Regions from separate parts of the Lysinibacillus telephonicus genome, predicted to be linked through region 2. Evidence: predicted binding sites of a transcription regulator. Region 2 holds the regulator's gene; the other holds the start of a gene.
The links. The regulator LexA, encoded in region 2, represses DNA repair genes until DNA is damaged. The targets are predictions, from matches to a motif close to CGAACATATGTTCG.

Region 1 (8,168 bases), 630 kb from region 2:
AGTAACACCTATTATATCTGCTTTATGCCGCCATATATCAAAAATGCGAGTGCCTTCCCTTTTATAGGCAATTAAGGTAAGCAAAATACCTGCAGATAATAATCGGACGGTCGTTAACCATTCCGTGCTTATTTGCAAGGCTTGAAATAGATATTGAGAGACAGTGCCTGAAATGCCCCAAAATAAAGCAGCAGTTAATACGAGTACTATCCCTTTAGTACGATCTTGAAGAATCATAACTCTTACTCCTTAAAATAATAGTAAAACAATGTAATGTTAGTATGTTTTCACGTTAATTTCAATAATTTTTTATATTTAAAAAATGACAGACAGTAAAAAAGATACGTAAAAACGAGATTGTTTTTACGTATCTTTTTTACTGTTAAGAAATTTCGACTTGTGGATAGCGCCCAGCCCCTCGAGGTCGTGGTCTGCCCTCGGTCGAAAGCTGGAAAGATGCTTTCGATTCGACCCCCTCCGCAGCACATGGATGTGCAAGTGCCGACAATGCCACACGATGTGGCGTTTTTGTCGGCCAGCGCTTGTCGGGGCTACGTAAATTTATTCTGCATCAAAAGCGATAGCAACAGATGCAGGGCGCTTGCGCTTTTCTTTTTTACTTACTTTCAGTTTCTTGTTTTGGTATTACTTTGACAAGTGCTAATTCACCATCGTTAGAAATATCTATTTTTAAAGATCCGTTTGAGTATCGATCAGCTTTAGAAAGAGATTTTACTTCTACTAATTCTTGAATTTGTTTTTCTGTTTCAAGCAAAATAGCATCGTCTACTTCAACAGCTTTCACAGCAAAAATACGGTGAGGATTTGATTTTAATTCTTTCAAAACAACTACTCCCCGTTTAGCTCTACCGCTTTTCTCAATTTCAGCTATGCTCATACGTTTTACTGCACCTCGATGTGTCACAATAATCACATCTTGTCCATCGCCTTGCTTTAATACATTTACAGCTGATAAGAAATCCCCATCTTTTAAGTTAATTGCTTTTACACCACCAGTTTTCACTCCGGTAACTGGCACTTCTTCAACATCAAAACGAATACTGTAGCTGTAGTAGCTTGTTAATAATATCTCATTATTCGATGAGACTAGAGCTGCATAGATCATTTCGTCGTTGGCTTTTATATTCATTGTCTTAATCGGTTTTGAGTAGCGAGTGACAGCGTATTCAGAAAGCAAAGAGCGTTTAATTTGCCCTTCTTTAGTAGCCGTTAATACGAATACGTCATCTTGTTCAAATTGCTCAATTCCTATTACTTCAATAATTTCCTCGTCTTTATCAATTGGAACAATACTTGATATATGTTGGCCAAGATCTTTCCATCGAATATCTGGCAATTCATGGACTGGCTGATAAATGTAGTTGCCTTTGTTTGTAAATAGCAATAAATGATGCTGTGTATTTAACGTTTGCTCGTATAACAGATAGTCAGAATCCTTCATGGCGAAATCTTGTCCATTTGAAGCGGCGTGAGAACGGATGCTTGTTCGTTTAACATAACCGTCTTTTGTCACTGTGACAACCACTTCTTCACTTGGCACTAATACATCAAGTGTAAGCTTAATCTCTTCTATTTCAGCTTCAATTGTTGAACGACGTGGTTCAGCGAATTTTTTGCGAATTTCAAGAAGCTCAGATTTAATTACTTTAATTAATTGCTTTTCATTTTCTAAAATATCATTTAACTTAGCAATCGATTTTTGTAGTTCATCTTGCTCAGCACGCAAGTCTGTAATATCTGTATTTGTTAATCGGTAAAGTTGCAAGCTTACTATTGCTTCAGATTGCACTTCGGTAAAGCCGAATTTAGTTTCCAAATTAATTTTCGCATCACGTTTATCTTTTGATGAACGAATCGTCACAATTACTTCATCTAAAATAGAGATTGCTTTAATTAAACCTTCAACAATATGTAAGCGATCTTTTGCTTTTTGAAGGTCATAGCTTGATCGTTTTGTCACCACTTCTTTCTGGTGGTCTATATACGCATCTAACATTAGCGGCAAGGTCATTAATGTTGGTCGACGATTGTGAATCGCAATCATATTAAAATTGTAATTGATTTGTAGTTCTGTTGTTTTGTATAGATAATTTAAGATTCCTTGCCCTTGAATATCCTTCTTAAGCTCAATAACAATCCGCAATCCAGTACGATCTGATTCATCACGGATATCCGCAATTCCTTCTAGTCGTTTATCGACTCGCTGCTCATCAATTTTTTTTACTAAATTCGCTTTATTTACTTCATAAGGAAGCTCAGTAATAACGATCTGTTCTTTGCCGCCTTTGATTGATTCAACAGCTGCTTTTGCACGGACAATAATTTTTCCTTTTCCCGTTTCATATGCTTTTTTAATGCCGTCGATACCTTGAATAATACCACCTGTTGGGAAATCAGGTCCTTTTAGTACAGTCATAAGCTCGTCAACAGTACAGTTTCTGTTGTCAAGGCGCATTAATACAGCGTCCAGCGCCTCTGCTAAATTGTGTGGGGGAATATCCGTTGCATATCCAGCAGATATTCCGGTAGAGCCGTTTACAAGAAGATTTGGAAACCTTGACGGTAAAACAGTCGGCTCCATATCTTGATCATCAAAATTAGGTACGAACTCTACTGTTCTTTTCGTAATATCGCGCAACATTTCAGCTGCGATAGCTGACAGACGCGCTTCAGTGTAACGCATCGCAGCGGGTGGGTCTCCATCAACAGAACCATTATTACCGTGCATTTCAATTAGCATATGGCGGGATTTCCAATCCTGACTCATACGAACCATTGCTTCATACACAGAAGAATCACCGTGTGGGTGGTAGTTACCAATTACGTTTCCGACTGTTTTAGCGGATTTACGGAATGGTTTATCATTCGTATTGCCTTCATTAAACATTGCAAACAATATACGTCTTTGTACAGGTTTAAGACCATCTCTTGCATCAGGCAATGCACGGTCTTGAATGATGTATTTACTATAACGACCGAACCGATCGCCCATCACTTCCTCTAGTGGTAATTCTTGAAAACGTTCGGTTGCCGTCATACTTCTAGTTCCTCCTCATGTTGGATGAATTCGCTATCTAAAATATTCAAATCATCTTCCATTCCAAAGTCAACATTTGATTCTATCCACTTACGACGTGGTTCAACTTTGTCGCCCATTAGTGTTGTAACACGACGTTCTGCACGTGCACCGTCTTCGATTGTTACACGAATTAACGTACGTGTTTCAGGGTTCATAGTTGTTTCCCACAATTGGTCAGCGTTCATTTCGCCTAAACCTTTATAGCGTTGCAGAATATAGCCTTTTCCAACTTTTTTAATTGCTGATTGTAATTCTTTCTCCGTCCATGCATATTCGATTACTTCTTTTTTCCCAGCACCCCTTGAAACTTTATATAGAGGTGGTAACGCAATATATACTTTTCCAGCCTCAATAAGTGGTCGCATATATCGATAAAAGAATGTTAAAAGAAGCACCTGAATATGTGCACCATCTGTATCGGCATCCGTCATAATAATTACTTTGTCATATGCAGCATCCTCAATTGTAAAATCTGCACCTACTCCAGCACCAATTGTATGGATAATTGTAGATATTTCTTCATTTTTCATTATATCGGCAAGCTTTGCTTTTTCCGTATTTATTACTTTCCCGCGCAGTGGCAAAATCGCCTGGAATGTACGATCACGACCTTGTTTTGCAGAACCGCCTGCCGAGTCGCCCTCAACAAGATACAGCTCATTTTTAGCTGCATTTCTTGATTGAGCGGGTGTCAATTTTCCAGATAAAATAGTGCTTGCTTTTTTACTCTTTTTGCCGTTTCGGGCATCTTCGCGTGCTTTACGCGCTGCTTCCCTTGCTTGTTGAGCGCGAATTGCCTTCCGTACTAGCGAAGCTGATAACTCAGCATTTTCCTCTAGTACATATAAAAGCTGCTCAGAAACAACTGCTTCAACTGCAGAGCGTGCTTCATTTGTTCCGAGCTTGCTTTTAGTTTGCCCTTCAAATTGAAGCAGATGCTCAGGAATACGTACGGAAACAATCGCCGCAAGTCCTTCGCGTATATCTGTCCCCTCTAAATTTTTATCTTTCTCTTTCAATAAGCCTACTTTTCGAGCGTATTCATTAAATACACGCGTCATGGCAGATTTCGCACCCGTTTCATGTGTTCCACCGTCCCGAGTACGTACATTGTTTACGAAAGAAAGAATTGTTTCTGAATAGCCATCATTAAACTGAAATGCAAATTCAACTTCAATTTCATCTTGATTACCTTCTACGTATTTCACAGGATGCAGCACATCTTTTTCTTCGTTTAAATATGTAACGAATGCTTCAATACCGTTTTCGTAGTGGTATACTTCCGCTCTTCCTTCTCCGCGCTCATCAATTAATTCGATTTTTAAACCCTTTAATAAAAAGGCTGATTCACGTAGACGTTCTGCTAAAGTATCATAATTAAACTTTGTAATAGAAAAAATATCATGATCCGGCAGGAAGTGTACTTGTGTTCCAGTCTCTTTTGTTGCACCTAAAATTTCTAATGTAGTAACAGGCTTGCCGCCATTTTCAAAACGTTGACGGAATACTTGTCCATCACGATAGATTGTTACTTCTAAAAATTTTGAAAGGGCATTTACAACTGATGAACCTACACCATGTAAACCACCACTTGTTTTATATCCACCTTGTCCAAATTTACCTCCGGCATGAAGTATTGTAAAAATAACTTCAGGTGTTGGTTTGCCCATTTTATGCATACCTGTTGGCATACCTCGTCCAAAATCTCGAACACTTAAAGACCCATCCTCATGAATCTTAACGATGATATGTGATCCAAATCCAGCAAGAGCTTCATCAACTGCATTATCTACTATTTCATAAACTAAGTGATGAAGGCCTCGGCTATCTGTGGAACCAATATACATCCCTGGCCGTTTTCGAACAGCTTCTAATCCTTCTAATACCTGAATTGCATCGTCATCATAAGCGATGCCTGGCTGATTTATTGCCAAATCAAATCCCCTCCAAAATACAAACGTCCGTTCTGTTTCTGTTTTAATCGTACTGACAATAGGTTTTTCTGTCAATATTTCGCATGTCAGGATAAGCTTATTTATTGTATCAAACTAAAGTCAAGTTGCACAAACAAACTTTAATTGAAACTTATTTTACCTATTATTTAACAATTGAGTAAATAAGAAAAATGCTTAATGTACAATTATTCACGATAATTTTTGCTTTTTCCTTCAACTTCATTCATATTATTAAAAAAATATCTGTTATGATAAATGTAATGACTTTATAAATACTAGAAATTATACTTTCGTATGTACACAAAAAAGTGTAAAATTGTTATTGCTACATACTAGTACCAACTATTAATTTTTGAAAGGATTAAGCCTATGGTTAATGCAATTATTATACTTTGTGCTTATATAATCGGGTCAATTCCATCCGGTTTATGGATTGGCAAGATATTTTATAAAATGGATATACGTGAACATGGCAGTGGAAATTTAGGCGGGACAAATTCATTTCGTGTATTAGGCAAAAAAGCAGGTCTCGCTGTTACCATTTTAGATATATTAAAAGGGACTGCAGCAACCCTACTTCCACTGATTCCATATTTTTCTGAAACACAAATACATCCGCTTATCTTAGGAGCAGTTGCGGTTGTTGGACATATGTTCCCTATATTTGCTAGCTTTAGAGGCGGCAAAGCAGTGGCAACTTCCGGTGGTGTTTTATTAGGGTATGCCTGGCCGTTGTTTATCATTTTAATTATCGGTTTCTTTATTTCATTAAAAATCACGAAGATTGTTAGTTTATCATCAATGGTTGTATCGATTATTGGTGTAATTTACAGCATTATTTACGCCTTTCTTACAGGTGATTATTCTTTATTAGTATTAGTCATCATATTAGCATCATTTATTTTCTATCGCCATCGAGCAAATATTAAACGAATTAAAGATGGTACAGAGCCAAAAGTTAAATGGTTATAGATTTGAACTAAGACAAGTTCTGAAAGGATGCAATCGACATGAAATTAATAATTTCTGATGAGGCTTTTCAATGGTTTAAAAGAGAAATGGAAGTAGTACAAGGGAAATCTATTCGTTTTTATGCGAGATACGGTGGATCTTCCCCTTTCCATGAGGCATTTTCACTTGGGATGACTCAAGATGAGCCGCATGACATTGGTGTTGAAACGGTCAAAGAAGGAATACATTTTTATATTGAAAAAGATGATTTATGGTTTTTCAATGATCATAATTTACATGTGAAATTAGATGTAATGATGGATGAACTTAAATACGATTATATAAAAGAATAAAAATTACGGCCGTTTGAACTAACTTTTACGACGGCCGCTTTTTATTACGGGAATGAATAAGGTTTTCTGCGAAAGATAATTTGCTTAAGTTTTTAAGTTTAATAAAATTAAAGGGATGTTCAGAAAATTATCCTTTCTGATCACCCCTTTTTTACTTTATGGCGAATTTTAAAATCGTTTCACATTAATAATTTCTTTTTCAAAACCAAGTTTTGTTACCATATTATTGTAGGCTTCAAGAACTTCTGGATAGGATGATTCAACCAGGGCTTCATCTACCTCCCCTTCAAAATCATAGCGTGCAGGTTCGAATGCACTACTAAAGGATTGTAACTTCTGTAAAAATAGTTGAACCTCGTCTAATTGCTTTATTGCAGAATCGATATTTGAATAAATTTGAAATGAATGTTTGTTGGCAAAAAATCTCTCAAATAGGTCAGAGCGCTCCTTCCCTTTTTTATGAGCCAACCGTTTTAAATCTTTCATACTATTAAGTACATTCCGCGCTTGTTGAACAATCATTTCTTCTGTATTCATAAATATTACGACCTTTCTTAAATATTAATAACTTTTTTAAAAACATAAATGTATTGTCATACTCTATACTATCACTTTTAATAAAATAAAACATTTATGAAAAACTACAATACTTCTATACATATAAAAAATAGTAAACCCCCAGTAGAGAGTAATATCTCTTTTGGGGGTTAATTGTTTTTATTAACAAGCTCAATCGCCTCATTTACTTCTGTTATAGGCTGATGGCACATGAAATTTTCACAAATATAAAATGCGGCGCTTCCTTTTAATTTTTTATAATTCATAGTAAATGGTGCAACATCTTTTAGTTCTTGAGGATCTTTACATACTAAATACGTAATTTCTGGATGAAAGCCATGGTGCAACTCAGTTAGAAATGGTTGTTGCTTATTAGTAATTTCACCGACTACAACTACTTCTTTCATTTTCATTAGCGTTGTTAAATAGGCCATTAACATGTAAGAGTGGCCCATCGGATAATCGTTAATTTGAAATGCAAACGCTTCGAATATTTTATAAACCGACTCTTCTAATTCAGAATCTCCAGTTAACCGTGCGAGCCTGAGCAACTGCAGAGCCGCTACGCTGTTTCCAGATGGCATTGCTGAATCATAAGTCTCTTTTTGACGAATAAGTAATTGTTCTGAATGAGAACTGTAAAAGTAAAAGCCTCCATCGGTTTTATCCCAAAATAATTCAAACATTTGTTTAGTCAAATTCTTTGCTTTTTTAAAAAAGAAATATTGTGGGTCGCTTCATATAATTCAATATAGCCCCATAACATATATGCGTAATCATCAATAAATCCTTCCTGCTTTACTTCCCCATCGCGATATCGCACCATAAGCCTGTCATTCACAGTTAATGTGGTTTCAATAAATTGTGTAGCTTTAAGTGCTGCTTCTAAGTAGCTGTTATTATTAAAAACTTTAGAAGCTTTGGCAAGGGCAGCAATCATAAGTGCATTCCATGCAGTTAAAATTTTATCATCCTTATGTGGGTGCACGCGTAATTCACGATATTCAAACAATTGTTTACGGGCACTTTCAAGGCGTTCTAATAACTCGTTTATCGTTAATCCATTTTGCTCTGCAAGCTGTGGAAATGATGAATCGATTAAATTAGGGATATTCTTACCATCAAAATTCCCGTCTTCTGTTATCCCGTAGGCTGCATTGTATAGCATTCCAAGATCATCACCAAGTACTGAAATAACTTCATCAAACGACCATAGGTAAAACTTGCCTTCTTCCCCTTCAGAATCAGCGT
Region 2 (8,168 bases):
TGATGAAAAATTACTTTATGGTATTCAGACGGTCCGTACATTACAAAATATGTCTTTTTCTAATAAGCCGTTATCAAATTACCCTGAATACCTTAAAACAATTGCATCAGTAAAGTTAGCTGCTGCAAAAGCCAATAATTATGAAAAATTAATTTCTGATGACAAGTTCAACGCCATTGAATATGCATGTAAAAAAATTCAAGCAGGTGATTTTTTGGAACACTTTCCAGTTGATGTATTTCATGGCGGAGGCGGAATCGGAATTAATATGAATGTGAATGAAGTATTAACATCACTTGCAAATCAGAAACTTCAACATTCCACATTTAAAGTTCATCCGATTGAAGATGTTAATCTATCCCAATCAACTGCTGATGTTTGTAGTACGACAAGTAGAATTACTATTTTCATTTTAGCTAAACAATTAATTTCACAAGTTCATCTATTGATTGAAGCCTTTAGTGCGAAATCAAACGAGTATTCAGATGTTGAAACAATGTCTCGCACTTGTTTACAAGACGCGCTCCCTATTCGTTTTTATGATTTTTTTAGCGCCTATATTGAATTGTTAAAACGGAGAGCAGTTTCCATAGAAGCATCCATCCAACCATTACTTTTAATTAATTTAGGTGGAACTGTAGTGGGTACTGGAGATGGGGCATCGGATTATTACAAAAAAAATATAGTAGGAATTTTAAAGGATGAGATTAAGCTTCCTCTAGAAAAAAATCCAAACTTAATTGATTGTGCACAAAACATTGATTTATTTATAGATGTCTCCAATCAATTAGCACAGCTAAGTAATGCCTATTTAAAAATTGCCAAAGATCTACGTATTTTATCTTCCGGACCTTATGGTGGATTTAATGAAATAAAGCTACCAGCTGTTCAAAACGGCTCTTCATTCTTTCCTGGAAAGATAAATCCTGTTATTCCCGAAACAGTTATTCAATGCTCTCTACAAGTTTTGGGAATTCACCGATCAGTTTGTGGTGCACTTGAACACGCAGAATTAAATTTAAATGTATTTGAAAGCTTTGCTGTATTTAACATACTTGACCAAATTAATTTAATAACCAATGTCACAGAGCTTTTCCGTAATAAATGTATTGCAGGGATTGAAATAAATGAACAGCGTTGCTCTGAGTTGGCAAGCTCACCTATCCCCTACCTATCACGTTTAAAACAAAAGATTGGCTACACAAAAGTGAATGAATTATTAAAGAAACATAGTTTTGAAGAAATAAAGTTAATGAATCTAATTTGAGGTGATATTAATGACAACTGCACAATTTAACGGAATTGAACAGCCAAAATTAGAATGGGCTAAAGAATGGCTTAAGGAAATTAAGTGCTCTTATGTAAATGGTGAATGGGTAAAAACTGGCACAAATGAACTAATCGAATCTATCAATCCTGCAACGGGCGAAATTAATGGAAATTATGAAATTGCAACAGAGAAGCTAGTAAATGATGCGGTAGCTGCTGCACGAAAAGCACTTGAAAGCGACGATTGGAAGAAAGTCACTCGAAAAAATCGTGCTAAAATTTTACAATCAATCGGTGCTTTAATTAAGAAACATCAAGCAGAGTTAGCAACGTTAGAATCCTTGGATAATGGAAAACTTTATACAGAATCTTGGGAAGACATGACGGAGTGCATCGAACTATTCGAATATTATGCAGGTTGGACTGATAAATTTTATACAGAAAACAACCCAGTTGAAGGCAATTTTTTAAGCGTAACTACTGCAGACCCAATAGGTGTATGTGGTCAAATCGTTCCATTTAATTTCCCATTACAAATGGCAGCTCTAAAAATGGCACCTGCTTTAGCAATGGCCAATACAGTGTTACTAAAGCCAGCTAATGCAACTTCATTTTCTGCTATACGTTTCTTTGAAATTTTAGATGACAATAATGTTTTGCCGCCAGGAACTATTAATTTATTAGTCGGAGATAGTAAGGTTGGCTCTTGGATTAGTAAACACCCTGACATTGATAAACTTTCTTTTACTGGCTCCACAAAAATTGGAAAGCAATTATTACGTAATTCAGCCGATAGCAATTTAAAACCTGTCACACTTGAACTTGGCGGCAAATCACCAAATATTATTTTTGATGATTATAAAGATTTAGACGCAGCTATAGAGCGTTCATTTATTGCATTATTCACTCACAAAGGTGAAAAATGCTCTTCTCCTACAAGACTTTTTGTGCAAGAGACCATCTATGATTATGTTGTAGAAAAAATATCTGAACGGGCACGAAACTACAAATGTGGAGACCCATTCGATCCGAACAGTGATCAAGGTGCACAATGTACAAAAGCTCATATGGAATCTATTTTAGAGTACATTGAAAGTGCCCGTGTTGAGGGTGCATCAATTGTTGCCGGTGGTGAACGTGATTTAGAAGGTACTAATGCAAACGGCTATTTTATAAAACCAACAATTATTGCAAATGTACACAATAAAATGACAGTAGCACAAGAAGAGATTTTTGGTCCTGTATTATGTGTGATTCCTTTCAAAACAGAAGAAGAAGTTATTGAGATGGCAAATGATACTATATATGGACTAGGTGCCGGTTTGTGGACGGGAGACCCGTCACGTGCTCATCGAGTTGCAAATCAATTAAAAGCTGGTATGGTATTTGTCAATCGTTATGGATGCTACGATATGGCAAGTCCTTTCGGTGGTATTAAGCAAAGTGGCTGGGGAAAAGAATATGCAATTCATTCATTAAATTCATTTGTTTCAAAACGAGCTATATGGTTCGCATACTAAATAGAAGAGGTGCAATAATGAGAGCTGCTGTATTAATGGAAACAAACAAACCATTAGAAATAAAAGAAGTACATTTACTAAATCCAAAAGAAAACGAAGTACTTGTGAAGATCGGTGCAACAGGCGTTTGCCACAGTGATTTAAATGCTATAGAAGACCCAACTACCCCTACCCCAACAATTTTAGGACACGAAGGTGCTGGGATTGTAGTTGCAGTTGGTTCTTCGGTTAAGACAGTAAAAGTTGGAGACAAAGTTGCACTAAGCTGGGTGCCGTATTGTGGTGTTTGTGAGTTCTGCTTGGATGGAACTGTCAATTTGTGTGAATCTGCATTTGACCCAATGTTTGATGGAACATTATTAGATGGTACTTCTCGCCTTCATATTAATGGAGAGACCATTTATCATAATTCATTACTATCAACATTTGCTGAATATGCGGTTGTACCTGAGATGTCTTGTGTTAAACTTCCTGATGGTATGCCTATGGCGCAGGCTGCACTTATCGGCTGTGGTGTTGCTACCGGTTATGGGGCTGCTGTAAAAGCTGCTGGTGTAACGCCCGGTTCAACTGTTGCAGTTTTTGGTATAGGTGGTGTTGGTATCAATGCAATCCAAGGTGCTAAAATTGCTGGTGCAAGTAAAATCATTGCTTGTGATATTAAAGAGAGCAACTTAGAATTAGCTAAGCAATTTGGTGCAACACATACTGTTAATACATCTATACCTGACTCCTTTGAACAAATTAAAGGTTTAACAAATGGTTTGGGTGTCCATTATTCAATAGATTGTACTGGAAACACGCGTGCTACTGAAACCGCATGGCATAGTACGCGTAAAGGAGGCACAATAGTAATTGTTGGTGCCTTCAATCCAAATCAAACATTAAATCTACCAGCAGGTGGTTTTCATCGTGTAGGCAAAACAATTAAAGGTAGCTTTTATGGCGATATTCAGCCATTGAAAGACTTCCCTGTAATTGCACAACTATATTTAGATGGAAAATTGAAGCTTGATGAGCTGATTTTAAAAACTATTAAACTAGATGATATTAACATTGCAATAGATAGTTTCCATAACCACAGCTGCAGCAATGTAGGTCGTACTGTAGTAACATTTGATTGAGTATATTCTAAAATAATAGATAGCAAATAATAAAATGCCATCAATTTTATTATTTGCTATTTTAGTTTGACTCTATGCGAATACTCCTGCATCAATAAATAAAATTAAAAACAGAAGAATAATATTTAATTTTCTCCATCCTCAATATATTCAGTATATCTGCGATGTACTGTTGCTTTACTAACTTCGAATCCTAAACCTCTTAAAGTTGAAGCAATCTCTTGAAAGGTAAGTCCCTTTTGACGGAGCTTCACAATTTCTTCAATCGGTACATCAATTCGTTCACGGCCATCGTGGTTGTGCCGATTTTTTATGTTTAGTTCAGGCCTATATCCATTCTCAACCGCGCGACGCATACCTCTTTTAATTTTCGCATTATGAATCTTCCTTTGATATTCTTCAACAATTGCTAAAATTTCAAGAAGCATTGTATCCATCTCATTTAATGTAATTGGACCTGCGGAGTTTAAAGAAAATATAGTTGTCCCACTTTTTTGAAGAAGATGTAAAATAGCCATTCGTGCATTACCACGTCCTAAACGTGTTTCATCCTGCACAAATAACGCTTTTACATGATTTTCTTTAATAAAATCCATCATTTCAAGCAAACCTTCTCGTTCAACTTCATAGCCGCTCTGTTGATCTTGAAACGTTTTCAACACTTGATAATTCATTTTTTCTGCATAATGTAATAATTCTTCTTCTTGTCTAACTAGTGAAGTCTCTTGAGTATTTTTTTCTGTACTTACTCGTGTATAAATAACTGCTGTCTTGTTACTTGTCATTATTTTTAACCGCTACCTCAATAGGATGAACCTCTTCATCCTCTATTTTTTTTGCAATAAAATTACTATTTTCGTTGACTGGAATTGCTATTTGGTGCCCAGCTACGATTATTTCATTATTTAAGCCGTTTTCAGCCTTTACGGATTTAATCCACTCTTCAATTGTCATTTTACCACGAAACTGTTCCGCTAATGTCCAAAGGGTATCGCCATGTTGGATTTCATATTGTTCGTATGTTGTATCACCATTATCTGTTATGAATAGGAAGCCTGCCATCATCATAAAAACCGTAAATAAAACCACAATATAACTGTTTTTTTGTAACCAATTCATGTCTATTACTCCTTTTTCGAATGTTTGTTCGGAATGTATGTTCTTACTTTAATACGAACATTTGTTTTTGTCAACACTTTGAACGAACCTATGTTTGCATTTCTGTTCGCATACTGATATACTATATGTAATTAATAGAGATACATATTCACTTAAAGAGGTGAGAAGGTTGAAAAAAATATCAAAAAGGCAAGAAGATATTTTAGCATTCATAAAAGAAGAGGTTCGAACGAAAGGTTACCCGCCATCTGTTCGTGAGATTGGAGAAGCTGTTGGTCTTGCTTCTAGTTCAACCGTTCACGGTCATTTAGCACGATTAGAAAGCAAAGGTTTAATTCGCCGCGACCCTACAAAACCACGTGCAATTGAAATTTTAGATAATGAAGGGGAAACTGTTCAAAAGCAATCTGTTGTACATGTTCCACTTGTAGGGAAGGTTACAGCCGGACTGCCAATTACTGCAATTGAAAACATTGAAGAATATTTCCCTCTGCCTGATACATATGGCGTCGGTGAAGATAAACTTTTTATGCTTGAAGTTATGGGTGAATCGATGATAGAAGCTGGCATTCTTGATGGAGATTACGTGGTGGTAAAACAAACATCTACTGCGAATAATGGAGATATTGTAGTTGCCATGACTGAAGATGATGAAGCTACAGTAAAACGATTCTTTAAAGAAAAAACGCATTTTCGCCTACAACCAGAAAACTCCAGCATGGATCCGATTTTAGTAAACCAAGTAACTATTTTAGGAAAAGTAGTAGGATTATATCGTCAATTCCACTAAAAAAGGCTGTCTCGCAAGTCTAATCTGACTTTTGGGACAACCTTTTTTTGAATGAACAATATTTATGTCTTCTTAACTTTAAATATATGAACCCTCACATGAGTTAAATTTTATACTTGGTGCAAGCCTGTATAAACTCAGCAAACAATGCCTTTGAATGTTTATCGCCAGCAACTGCCATCTCTTCTGGATGCCACTGTACAGCAATACAAAACGGATAATCTTTTAACTCCACAGCTTCTACTATTCCATCACTTGCCTTAGCTGTTATTAACAAAACATGCGGAACATCTTTTATGGCTTGATGATGAAGAGAATTTACAGCAATCTTATCGTTTCCAATTATTTTATATAACAGACTTTCAGAATTTATCGTTACAAAATGAGATGCTTCATGACGTTCCGCTTTTTGATTATGAAGAAGCGGCTCTTTTTCGAATTGTGTATTAATATCTTGATAAAGCCCCCCACCTAATACAATGTTTAAAAGCTGTATTCCCCTGCATATCGCAAATATTGGAAGCTTATTTTTCAATGCAGCTTTGGCAAGGGCTATTTCAACTTGATCTCTCCGTAAACTTACTTCACCGAGATTAAGATGAGGCTCTTCATTAAAAAAATGAGGATGAATATCTACCCCACCAGTTAATAGCAAACCATCAAGTGTACTTATAAGTTGATCTACATCTTTTTCTACACCAAACGGAATACATAAAGGGACACCTCCAGCATCTAGTATTGATTGAACATATGGTGCATTCAAGCTATACTTCTTGTCACTTTTAGTCATCGTAAGTCCGACAATAGGTTTCATTTAAGCACCTCCAAAAATCTATAATTTACCTGTTATAGAATATTCTTTTGGGGAGCTTTCATTTCCTTCAAAAATAACTTTATTCGTCATCTTTATGCTTTCCTGTCTTACTGTTCAATAAAAAATGTATGTAATGAATTGAATGATTTCCGCCAAGTATTTTGTAGTTTGCACCTCTTAAACGTTTAATAAAAGGAATGATCGAGCCAAATCTGAAATCTAAATGAATTTATATTTGACAATTTAAAATGAATCTAACGGAAAATTTTTAGGGATGTATTTATTGCTTCCGGGAAGTTTCTTTATTTTTTTCCATGCTTCAATTGCTTCTTGCCGATTTTTCCCTTGATTTTTCGGGTCAGCGAAAAAGTCACGAATGAATTGATTGTACTCAAATTGAGAGGCAATTTCCTTTTTATAAGAGGGATCCTTTTTTCTCTCTAAATCTATATACCAAGCATCAACTACGTCACGATATGTTTTTCCAATATTATTTTTAAAGTAATTTTGGATATATGTAGAAAAATGAAAATTTGGAATAACAGTTTTGAAAAACGCTCTTACATCTTGGCTGCATCGGTGATTCTCCGTAATAACTGTATCAAGGCTTAAATTTGTTTGCGGCTCTATCTTCTTGTTAGAGGTAAATTTTTTAATAGGTTTTTTTATCTCTCCTGTCTGAAGAAACGCTTCAATCCTCTCGGAAATTTCCATTTTAGAGCCAGAAGCACTTATTCCATGTTGTCGGCAAAATAATTGTAATTCTTCTTTTAACCAATAAAAATCTCTAAAACTTTGAATACTAATATTTTTTGTTAAATTCGGTCTCAACCAAATCACCTCCATATATTTTAATATTAGAACATTAGTTCCCTAAATTCAATTTATTTTATCCAGTAACATCCAGCATTGTAAAATTCATAAAAAAACTTAACGATTTTCGTTAAGCTTTTAAATAACTACTTTACTATACCATTCCAATATAGAATCTCCGTAAAAATAAACAATAACTGCAGCCAGCGCTATAGCTGGTCCAAATGGTACAGGAGTTTTTGTTCCTTTCCCCCGGGCTTTTAACGTAGTGACACCGAAAATCATACCAATCACAGAGGCAATAAAGAGTGTAAGCAGAGAGTTTAAAGTTCCTAGTACTAGACCTATTAAGAAAAAGAGCTTAATGTCCCCTCCACCTATGCCGCCTTTTGAGAGGATGGCAATTAACAAAAGTATGCCAAAGCTAATAAACGCACCAAGCAAACTATCCCACCAAGGATCAAGTGGTGATAAAATTCTCCCAGCCACTAAAAAAGGGAGAAAGAATAGTAAAATTTTATCTGGAATTAACATATATGCAAAATCCGAAACAACAATGATTATTAAAAGCGAGATGAAAAAAAATGCTGTAACAAGTTCGCTGTCTATTCCTATTTTCCAAAACGCAAAGGCAAATAATGAGCCGGTTGCGAGTTCTGTTAATAAATAAACCGGCGAAATTTTTGTACTACAGTTTCTACATTTTCCCTTTAAAATTA

Region 1: parE (DNA topoisomerase IV subunit B) is a predicted target of LexA. The motif match lies at 5,055-5,068, and genes of this name have one in related genera.

What each region holds. Positions count from the first base shown of each region.
Region 1 is NZ_CP155468.1:2,215,980-2,224,147, forward strand. It holds gene MKY04_RS10525 (EamA family transporter) at 1-237, opposite strand, end outside; gene parC (DNA topoisomerase IV subunit A) at 617-3,058, opposite strand; gene parE (DNA topoisomerase IV subunit B) at 3,055-5,034, opposite strand; gene plsY (glycerol-3-phosphate 1-O-acyltransferase PlsY) at 5,425-6,027, shown strand; gene MKY04_RS10545 (HesB/YadR/YfhF family protein) at 6,066-6,359, shown strand; gene MKY04_RS10550 (hypothetical protein) at 6,528-6,896, opposite strand; partial or broken gene MKY04_RS10555 (thioredoxin domain-containing protein) at 7,067-8,168, opposite strand, start outside.
Region 2 is NZ_CP155468.1:1,590,538-1,598,705, reverse strand. It holds gene MKY04_RS07560 (lyase family protein) at 1-1,267, shown strand, start outside; gene MKY04_RS07555 (aldehyde dehydrogenase family protein) at 1,278-2,789, shown strand; gene MKY04_RS07550 (Zn-dependent alcohol dehydrogenase) at 2,807-3,913, shown strand; gene MKY04_RS07545 (YneB family resolvase-like protein) at 4,039-4,698, opposite strand; gene yneA (cell division suppressor protein YneA) at 4,688-5,032, opposite strand; gene lexA (transcriptional repressor LexA) at 5,202-5,822, shown strand; gene MKY04_RS07530 (gamma-glutamyl-gamma-aminobutyrate hydrolase family protein) at 5,926-6,636, opposite strand; gene MKY04_RS07525 (DUF6434 domain-containing protein) at 6,880-7,467, opposite strand; gene MKY04_RS07520 (prepilin peptidase) at 7,588-8,168, opposite strand, start outside.